DNA from 3 places in the Paenibacillus sp. YYML68 genome. Region 1 is predicted to be linked to each of the others. Evidence: riboswitches for the same ligand, from Rfam matches in the RefSeq annotation. Region 1 holds a riboswitch; each other region holds the start of a gene.
What was found. A riboswitch is a leader RNA that binds a small molecule or an ion and turns the genes downstream of it on or off. The one in region 1 is predicted to bind cobalamin.
Positions count from the first base shown of each region.

Region 2: it holds a riboswitch for cobalamin, as region 1 does, so the genes downstream of both, PAE68_RS22395 (S-layer homology domain-containing protein) here and cobJ (precorrin-3B C(17)-methyltransferase) in region 1, are expected to answer to the same signal.
Region 3: it holds a riboswitch for cobalamin, as region 1 does, so the genes downstream of both, PAE68_RS12675 (energy-coupling factor ABC transporter permease) here and cobJ (precorrin-3B C(17)-methyltransferase) in region 1, are expected to answer to the same signal.

Region 1 covers NZ_BQYI01000001.1:1,419,561-1,422,836, reverse strand. Annotated here, with positions in the region: gene cobJ (precorrin-3B C(17)-methyltransferase) at 1-1,288, opposite strand, end outside; cobalamin riboswitch at 1,573-1,781, opposite strand; gene PAE68_RS06290 (chromate transporter) at 1,990-2,532, opposite strand; gene PAE68_RS06285 (chromate transporter) at 2,591-3,235, opposite strand.
Region 2 covers NZ_BQYI01000001.1:5,031,063-5,034,338, forward strand. Annotated here, with positions in the region: gene PAE68_RS22395 (S-layer homology domain-containing protein) at 1-1,358, opposite strand, end outside; cobalamin riboswitch at 1,586-1,772, opposite strand; gene PAE68_RS22400 (redoxin domain-containing protein) at 1,905-2,447, opposite strand; gene PAE68_RS22405 (ABC transporter ATP-binding protein) at 2,451-3,233, opposite strand; gene PAE68_RS22410 (ABC transporter permease) at 3,226-3,276, opposite strand, start outside.
Region 3 covers NZ_BQYI01000001.1:2,763,517-2,766,792, forward strand. Annotated here, with positions in the region: gene spoVB (stage V sporulation protein B) at 1-1,408, opposite strand, end outside; cobalamin riboswitch at 1,614-1,802, shown strand; gene PAE68_RS12675 (energy-coupling factor ABC transporter permease) at 1,967-2,740, shown strand; gene PAE68_RS12680 (energy-coupling factor ABC transporter substrate-binding protein) at 2,737-3,039, shown strand; gene cbiQ (cobalt ECF transporter T component CbiQ) at 3,036-3,276, shown strand, end outside.

The sequences.
Region 1 (3,276 bases):
CCCGAGCTGGAGCCGCCTGCACAGGCGCTGCCGACTGCGCCGCAGTCGCAGGAGCGCCTGCAGCATGCTCCATCGCTAACCCAGACCCGGCTCCCACGGTCTGCTCGGTCCCCACCAGTCCGGACGCAGCTGCCCCGCCAGACTGCACTTCAGGCGCTGCCGCCGCAGCTGCGGCAATCAGCTCCTCGGCCGACTGCGCCGACCGGGACGCCTCTTCCCGCGCATCGACAAGCCACAGCGCCTCAAGCGCAAGGGCGAGCGGGCTTGCAGGATCGATACCCGCGCCCTGAAGCCCACTCTGCAACCTCGCACCTTCCGCATCCGCCGCCTCTGCCTCCAGCGACCACGGCTCCGCATCCACCGCCTGTGCCTCCACCGACCACCGCGCAGCATCCGCCGAACTCGACTCCGAATCCGCCGCCTCTGCCTCCAGCGACATAGGCTCGGCACCCTCCATCTGCGCTTCCAGCGACCAAGGCTCAGCCTCCACACGCAGCCGCTCATGCGGCTTCAGAGGCTGAATCTCGTCGCCCAGCGTGTACTTACGCTGGTAGCCACGCGGAGTAATCATCAATCCGTCGTACACGACGGTTGCGGAGTTGCCAATAATGACCGTGGTCAGCATGCCTATGTCATGCTCAAGCATGTGCTCCAGCGTCGTAATGACGATATCTTGTCTGTCACGGTACGCACTCTTGACGATACCGACTGGCGTGTCCTTCGAGCGATACTTCAGCAGCACCTGCTGCGTCTCGACGATCTGGCGTGTCCGGCGGCCGCTGCGTGGGTTGTACAGCGCGATGACGAAGTCAGCCGCCCCTGCAGCCTCCACCCGCCGAATAATGAGCTCCCACGGCGTCAGATGATCGCTCAAGCTGATCGTACACGCATCGTGCATGATCGGTGCGCCGAGCAGCGAGCCTGTCGAGTTAATCGCCGATATGCCGGGGATCACCTCGACCTCGACGCCGGTGTCGCGTCGCCAGCCTTTTTCCATCAATACCTCGTATACAAGTCCTGCCATGCCGTACACCCCGGAGTCTCCACTCGAGATGACCGCCACCTTCCGCCCCGCTTCCGCCTGACGAACCGCCTCCTGCGCCCGGCTTACCTCCTCGGTCATGCCTGTGCGCACAATATGCTGACCGTCCAACAGATCGCGAATCAGATCCACGTACGTGTTGTACCCGATAATAACCTCACTCTCTTGAAGAGCCGTCCGCGCTCTCTCCGTCATATGCTCGAACGCGCCCGGCCCGAAGCCGATCACCGACAGCTTCCCTTTCACAGCCTCTCCTCCTCTCGCCGCAGCTGAATACTCATGTATGTCCATGTCAACAATTCGTTCGGAAGCTTTCTGCCACATAGCAAAAAAGCATCCCTCCGAAGAAGGATGCGTAACGATCAGGTTATGACGCGACGCTCGAGCTGATCCATACCGGACTATAGCGCTGTAAACAGCAGCCAAGCTGGGCAGACCTACTCCGCGCGTGCGTGAGCCTTTCTCGTACACCTCCCTATCCGCGTAGGTTTCATGGTGACTTACGGGCTGCCAGCACCATTAATAGATGCACAGCACTCGTCCAACAGGCAGGTCTCCTGACTTGCGGATCGTCGCTTCCTCTGCGCCTTCCCATCCTACGATCGGACAGTGACATTGTGCAGAGGTTACTCCTCGCTTACAGTGGCGGGACCGTGCCGGAATTACACCGGCTTCCCTATTAAGCCTATGACACGGAGCTAGAGCTCCGACCAGAGGCACCTGTTTCGAATCAAATTATGGAATTACGCCCGGTCTCAGCCGGGACAGAGTAATGATAGCACGTTTATTTCCGCAATGTCTACCGATATTCGGGCCGTCCTGCTTCCGCTCCCATACTATCCGCTAGTCAGGCTGTTCTAGAGCTGCTACGAACTTCCACCTCTTCGGAATATATGAGACAAGCTGCAGGTCTAGACCCAAGCTCAACTACGTTCGCATGCACAAGTCTATCCGGTATATAGCATCGCAGCGCCGACCAGTCCCGACACCGAGAGCGCAGCAAGCGGATGAAGCCGATACTTCAGAATACCGATCACGACGAATGCGATAATGCCGATGCTTACGGCACTTTGCCACGAGAACGACCAGTCCCCGCCCCGCATGCCATACGAGAACGCAGCATATATAATGAAGCCGGTCACGACAGGCCGCATCCCGTACAACAGAGACCGAAGCCACCTGCTATGATGTACACGGAGGAAAAAAGCAGCAATCACCACGATGAGCATTACGGAAGGCAGCACAATACCGACTGTAGAAACGATAGCCCCAGCGATTCCCGCCGTCTTATAGCCGATCAAGGTGGCGCTATTGGTTGCAATGGGGCCCGGTGCCATCCCTGCAACTGCGACCGTATCGGTGAACGCCTCATCCGACATCCAATGATGCGCCCGAACCTCATGGTTCATAACAGGGATCATCGCATAGCCGCCGCCGAACGATAGTAAGCCGATTTTGACAAACGTAATAAATAAATCCAGAAGCTCCATCTCCACTCCCCCTTCCCTCTAGGTCTGGATCAGCTCCAGTCCTCCAGCTGTTGTGCGTCTAGATGCCGTCAGCCATGTAATAGTCGTCATACTTGAACCGACCGCTGCCATCGGTCTCCTGCACCTGCTTCTCCAACTGAATCGGAAGCCCCGCAAGCTCCTTGATCTTCACCAGCAGCATACCGATAACAAGACCAACGCCCATGACAGCTATAGGATGAATCGGCACACAGAGGAGCACTATCACCGTACCTACAACTGTTGCGAGCGTCGTCTTATCGAACACCCCGCTGCGCCCCATCCGATACCCGGCCACCACGATTAAGCCGACAATTGCCGCATGTAGCCCTTCCAGCGCACCGGCTACCTTCGGATTATGCTGCAGGTGAGCATAGCCGAAGCTAAGCAAGAACGCGATGAGGAAGGTCGGCAGCGTCATGCCGATGACTGCAACGACCGCTCCCGCGATCCCCGACAGTCGATAGCCGATAAAGGCTGACGCATTCACACCAATCCCCCCGGGCGCCGAGCCGGCAATCGCGAGCACATCGTTCATTCCAGCCTCATCCATCCAGCCTCGCTTCTCCGTCACCTCTCGCTGAATGACAGGGATCATCGCATAGCCGCCCCCGAAGGTCGAAGGACCAATCTTGACGAACGTCCAGAACAGTAGCCACAGCCTTAACCATCGGTCACGCTTCATCTCGAACACCTCCCACTCATTCATCGTTATATGTCTAGTAT
Region 2 (3,276 bases), 3.6 Mb from region 1:
GGCTCCAGCTCGATCTTGTCGAGCAGGGCGGAGCCTAAGTACGGACCGAACATCACCGCCAGCTCATCGCCCGGCTGCAGCTGCGTCGACTTCCAATCCCAGTCTCCGGTCCACGTGCCGTTGCGCTTAATATTGAAGCCCCAATAATGATAATTGCCGTGGCTAGTGTTCTTCGCCTTGCCGCCAATTGCATACACATCGAAGAACGGCGAATCCATTGTCACGACTGGAAGACTATGTCTCGCCGCCAGCTGCTGCAGCGCCTCAAGCGGCGTGCGTGCCGACTCGAAGCCTTCCGCCATCGTCCCTTCACTCGTCTCCACATGAATGAACACGCTCGCCTTGCCGTTCGTGCTGCCTGTGTAGACCGGCACCGTATACGTGCCGCTCAAGCCGCCTGTCAGCGTATCGTATGCGACCAGGGCGAGCAGCGACTGGTACGTCGAGAACTTGTCCGAAGCTCCCCCCGCCTGATAGGAAAAGCCTCCATCTCCCGTTGAATAATGCATCAGCGCGGAGATCAAGCTCCCCTCCGGCTTCGCGAAGCTGCCCTGCCGTCCGTCCTTCTGCTGCTTCGACAGACCGAGCACGGCCATCGCAAGACTGTTGCTGTTGGTGCGGTTTACAGTTAGGTCGCCGTTATCCAGTTGCCTAGTGGCTAGCCAAGACACCGCCTCCTGAACTACGACTGCTACGTCGGCCCGATCCTTGTACGGGGCGAGCGCCCAGAGCGCTGCAGCCGTAATATCAATCTGAGCCGTCGTATCGCTCTCATTCAACGCCCAGCCTTGATCCTTAATATGGCGCTGAACGAGCCACCCGACCAGCTTGTCCTTCGTCCAGACAGCATCGGTCGGAATCGTGTAGCTGCCGCTATCGAGCGCCAGCAAGCCGTAGATGACACCGTTCGCCCCTTGGGCAGCTAGGTCCGTACGATTGTAGATTGGCTCCAGCAGATTGCGCCCTGCGAACGATTGCGGATCGCCTCCAGCCGCCTTCACACCGAGCGTCAGCTTAGCGTACTCAGTCGGCAGCGTGGCGCCCGTGAACGACTGCACCCGCTCCTTCGCCGCATCCAGGTAGCCGCTCTCTATTGTCTTGCCCGCCTGACCGAGCGTATAGGCGTACCAGTCATCTGTCACGGGTCCCTGATTCACGAGCCAAGCCGACGCCTCCTCGATCAGCTGGACAATCGTTACGGTACGTGTCACCTTCGTCGGCTGTGATCCGACTGCTGAATCCTCATTCGCTGCCTGTGCGAGCTGCGCAGGCTGCAGCCCACTCGCGAGCTGCGCCAGCAGGAGCATCGCAACCACGAGCCTGATCAACTGCTGCTGCAGCCTTGACCTCATCTTCATGCTTCTCATCCCTCCACTTTCTTCACATGGCTCTGGGGCCATTCCCCTCACCTGTGTTCAGCTTCCTCGCGACAGCCTCCAACAGGCCGCATAACGAAAAGCACCTTCCGCCAGAAGGTGCCGCAACATAAGCAGATATGTACGAAGGCAAACGTATGTGCGTCAAACCAGCCATAACGGCGCATGCGTGCAGCGCTTGCCCACCGTCTCCCTATATCGCGTAGGTTGCTTGGCGTATCGGACAGGCAGGTCTCCTGGCTTGCGAATCGTTGCAATCTCCACGCCTTCCCGTTTCGAATGAAACAGTGGCTCATGTGGAGAAGCTCCTCGCTCACAGTGGCGCGACCGCGCCGGTCTTACACCGGCTTCCCTATTAACGAATCGGTAGATTCGAACCTGTCTTCACTAGATTGCTATAGACCAGCCCCATCTTATCATGAAAAGCTAGAGCCGTCTATGCGAAAATCCGTAGCCCTCAGGCAGCTGACACTATGCCAAACAGGCTTCGCCGCGCACAGCGGAGCCTGTCCCATACGTTCACACCCGCTAAGACGACGGCTGCACCTGCCGCAGCAATCGAACAATATCGTCTGTCCGGGTCAGCTCACCGTCCAGCCGCTTCACGAGCCTGCCCTCCGCGTCGATCAGGAACGCTGCCGGCAAGCCGAGTACGCCGAAGCGGTCTACGGCCTCGCCGCTCGGGTCCAGACCGATCGGGAAACTCAGATCGTGCTTGACCGCGAACTGCGCGACACTCCCTCTCGATTCTCCTACATTCACGGCAATCACCTCGACGCCCTGCACCCCAGCCTGATACGCCTCGTTCATGAGCGGCATCTCCCTCTCGCAAGGCTCACACCACGTCGCCCAGAACAAGAGCAGCACTCCCTTGCCCCGATAATCGGACAGCTTCAGCTCGCTGACGCCTTCAAGACGCGCCAAGGCAAAGTCAGGCGCGGGCTGACCGATCCGCACCTTGTCTGCCGCATTCCCCTCGGTTCCGGACTGCAGCAGCGTATAGACGAGCGCCGCGCCAATAAGCAAGACGAGCACCGCCATGACGCCCTGTCTCCAGACTACAGCAGCCATCGGCTATTCGCCCCCCTTGCCGGAGGAGCCCCGAGCATGTCCACCACCGCTCCCGGTCATCGGCTGACGGTACAGCTCCGCGAAAGCCGTCTCGAGACCGCGAGCGTCCATTGACGCTGCATCGCCCCCGAGTACATCGGTGCGGTCCTGCCTGACCAGTCTTCCCCCCTGCAGGAAGACGGCTTCATCTGCAGCCAGCTCCGCCACGCGCAGCTGGTGCGTCGAGAAGAGGATCGCATGCCCCTCCTGCTTGGACTGGCGCACCAGCTCGACGAACGCATCCATCCAGTACGGATCAAGGCCGTTGGTCGGCTCGTCCATGACGAGCAGCGGAGGCTTGGCCAGCAGCGCCTGCGCGAACAGCAAGCGCTGACGCATCCCCTTCGAGAACGAGGTGACCGCCTTGTGCTTCACCTCACTTAAGCCGACGAGCTCGAGCAGCTCTGCCACCCGCTTCTTCGGCACCTTGCGCAGCGCCGCCCAGAACGACAGCGTCTCGTGAGCTGACAAGCCTTGACCGAACAAGTAATCGTCAGGCATGTATCCGAGCTGGTCGGCATAGCGAGCGCGATTCGCACCCCACTGCAGACCGTTCAGCTCAATCGTACCGCTCGTCGGCTGCAGCATCCCAGTGATGAGCCGCAGCAGCGTGCTCTTCCCGGCGCCGTTACCACCGCACAACGCAAGGACACGTCCGCGCGACAGCGACAGGTCAATCGATTCCAGAACGGCTCGACCGCCCAGCTCCTTGCGGACACCCTTAAGTACGAGAACTGGCTTATCCACGTGAACGCCCCCTTTCCCAAACCAAGCTCGCGAAGCCTACAGC
Region 3 (3,276 bases), 1.3 Mb from region 1:
CATACGGACGCAGCTCGATCGCGAAGCCAATCTGCTTGGCAAGTGCAATGAAATTCAGCAGCAGTATCAGGCACAAGCCGAAATTAATGCCCGCAGCTACCCCATAGATCCCCCACTCCGAGCCGAATATAAACATAGCTATCGACTGCAGCAGCGTACTCATAATGAAATTCCACATCACCGTCCTGACGCGTCCGATGCCGAGCAATATAGCATGCAAGGGCGCCTCGAAGTAGTGAAGCAGAAAAAAGGGCGCAAGCAGCTTCAACAGGCGGCCTGCCTCTGGCTCGTTGTATACAACGATCGTAAGTGGCTCTGCCCACAGGTACAGTGTCAACGTGCAAGGAGCACCGATCATGAAGGCTAGACGTATCGCTTGCTCCATCCGCTCATGGATAAGCTTCGGATTGTTGCCCGCACTAGCCTCACTGATCGATGGGATCAGCGCTGTTGACAGCGAGTGCATGATGAATGTCGGGAAGACGAGCAGCGGGAACGCGTAGCCGACGAGCAGACCATACTGCTTCGTCGCGACAGCCGTGCCAATACCTGCGATGGCCAGACTCTTAATAATAAGGGCGGGCTTAATCGCCCGGTAGATCGAGTCAATGAACCCTTGCCCAGTGAACGGTAGGCCGATCTGCAGCAGCTCAAGCAACGTCCGCTTCTTCTCCCGAAACGATGAGGGTGCAAGGTCTGTCTCATGCTGCGATTGTGTGTCGCGCAGTTGTGCAGACAATGCTGGGGACTGGCGCTTGTGTGCCGATTTGCGTCGATGCAAGGTGTACATCAAGGACAAGTAGGCTAGACCCGAGCACTCTCCGAGTACAGTGCACAGCATCGCTCCAGCCGCCGCATATTCGATCCCATAAGGTAGCAGCACCTGAACCAGAGCTGCAATGAGACCGATCTGCACCGTATTTTCGATAACGTCGGAGACGGCGAGCGGCTTCATATTTTGCTTCCCGCGAAAATATCCCTTCAGCACAGCCGATACCGCTACGATCGGGGCAATCGGGACGATGGCCAGCATCGCATAGTAGGCACGTTGGTCGGCCAGTATGAGTGCTGCAATCGGCTTCGCCCCGATGAAGACGCCGAGCGTCAGCACGATGCTGATCGAGATCGTCATCATGAGCGACACTTGTACGATACGTCTTACCTTCGCCGTATCACCGAGCGCCTCCGCCTCGGCAACGAGCTTGGAGATCGCAACAGGCAGACCGAGACTCGTCAATGTAATCAGCATCGGCACGAGCGGATGCGCCATCATGAGCAGGCCGATCCCTTCTGGACCTAAGTACCGAGCAAGCAGAATGCTGCCAAAGAAGCCGAGAATCCGTGTGACGAGCGCCGCAGCCGTCAACACGACGGTTCCGCGGATAAAGGACGTTTCCTGTTCTCGCATGTCATGAACATCTCCATATCTATGAGCTTACTTTAGACTATTCGGACAACTCGACATGTATGCGAACAAGCAGACTGCGGATTTACATGAGGAGCTTGTCAGGACAGGCTCCCCATGTACATTCTGCCTGCTGCAACTATTATTTTTGAACCGGAAGGATTTTCTTACGAGACCGCGAAATATATAAGGATGCTCGTGCACAACTGCATATTCACATAATGAAGGTGCCTTTGCCTTGAGCAAAGGGTAACAGGGAATCGGGTGCAAATCCCGAGCGGTCCCGCCACTGTATACGGGGAGCTATCGTCAGCAAGGTCACTCGGCTTAGGCCGGGGAAGACGACGAGCAGCGCTGATCCGTGAGCCAGGAGACCTACCTACATTATGCACCGAACAGCCTTCGAGGAAAGGAGAGGTGTACGTCTGATGAACCGGCGAATCCTTGTGATCCATCTGTCTATTTTTGCGTACCCGTAGTTGTAACCAATCCTGTCAAGAGGATTGGTTTTTTTGTGTTGCCTTGTGGTCTGTGCGCGAAGATAGAAGGAGGATTAGTAGGATGATGATCCAATGGAAACGAAAAGCAGCCTTTGTGCTGCTCGTAACAATGTTCACCCTATACTTGCTTGTCAACACCCCGGAAACGGTATATGCCATGCATATTATGGAGGGCTTCCTACCAATTGGCTGGGCGATCTTCTGGTGGGTCGTCTTCGTGCCGTTCTTCGTGCTCGGCCTTCGGTCGCTGCGCCGGATCGTGAAGGAGACGCCGGAGTTGAAGATGCTGCTCGGCCTTGCTGCCGCGTTCACGTTCGTCCTCTCTGCGCTGAAGCTTCCATCGGTCACGGGCAGCAGCTCACATCCGACAGGCACCGGTCTTGGCACCGTCATGTTCGGCCCGCTGCCGATGAGCGTGCTCGGCTCGATCGTACTGCTGTTCCAGGCAGTGCTACTTGCGCACGGCGGTGTAACGACGCTAGGCGCGAACGCCTTCTCGATGGCTGTAGCAGGTCCACTGCTCGGCTATGCCGTCTACAGGCTCATGATGAAGCTGTCTATGAAGCAAACGGTGTCGATCTTCTCTGCAGCTGCGCTAGCTAACTTGACGACGTACGTCGTAACATCCTTACAGCTTGCGCTCGCTTTTCCGGCGGAAGCCGGGGGTATAGCTGCGTCATTCGTCAAGTTCGCCGGCGTATTCGCGATTACGCAAATACCGCTTGCGATTAGCGAAGGGCTGCTGACCGTTCTGATCTGGAACGTCCTGCGTTCCTACAGCCCGAACGAGCTTCAACAGATCCAGCAGCGCTTGAAAGGAGCGAGCAAAGCATGAAAGCAACAACGAAGCTTATAGTGAGGCAGACTGCAATCGTGGCGGTCGTCATTGCACTAGCGGTAATTCCCTTGTTATGGATCGACAGTGACTTCGGCGGCGCCGACGGCAAGGCTGAGGAACTGATCGCCGAGCTTGCTCCCTCCTACGAACCATGGTTCTCAAGCTTCTTCGAGCTTCCGTCGGAGACGGAAAGCATGCTGTTCGCACTGCAAGCAGCGATCGGTGCAAGTGTAATTGGCTATGTGCTCGGTCTAATGCGAGGAAGGGCATCGAGCACGCGTTCGGAGAGCGAATGATTCAGTGGATCGATCGCGTCTCGCATTCGAATAAGCTGGTCAGTCTGGACCCTCTATGGAAAAGCGGCTTCGCCGCCTCCCTGCTGCTGCTCGCCTACGTCACCGAGCCGCTAGTGCAGCTGCTGATCGCACTGTGGCTACTGCTGTGGCTCATCGTGTACGCCAATGTGCCTCTGCGGCTGTATAGCGCGCTGCTCGGAGCGACGCTATTGTTCTATGCAGCCAGCCTCCCTGCTC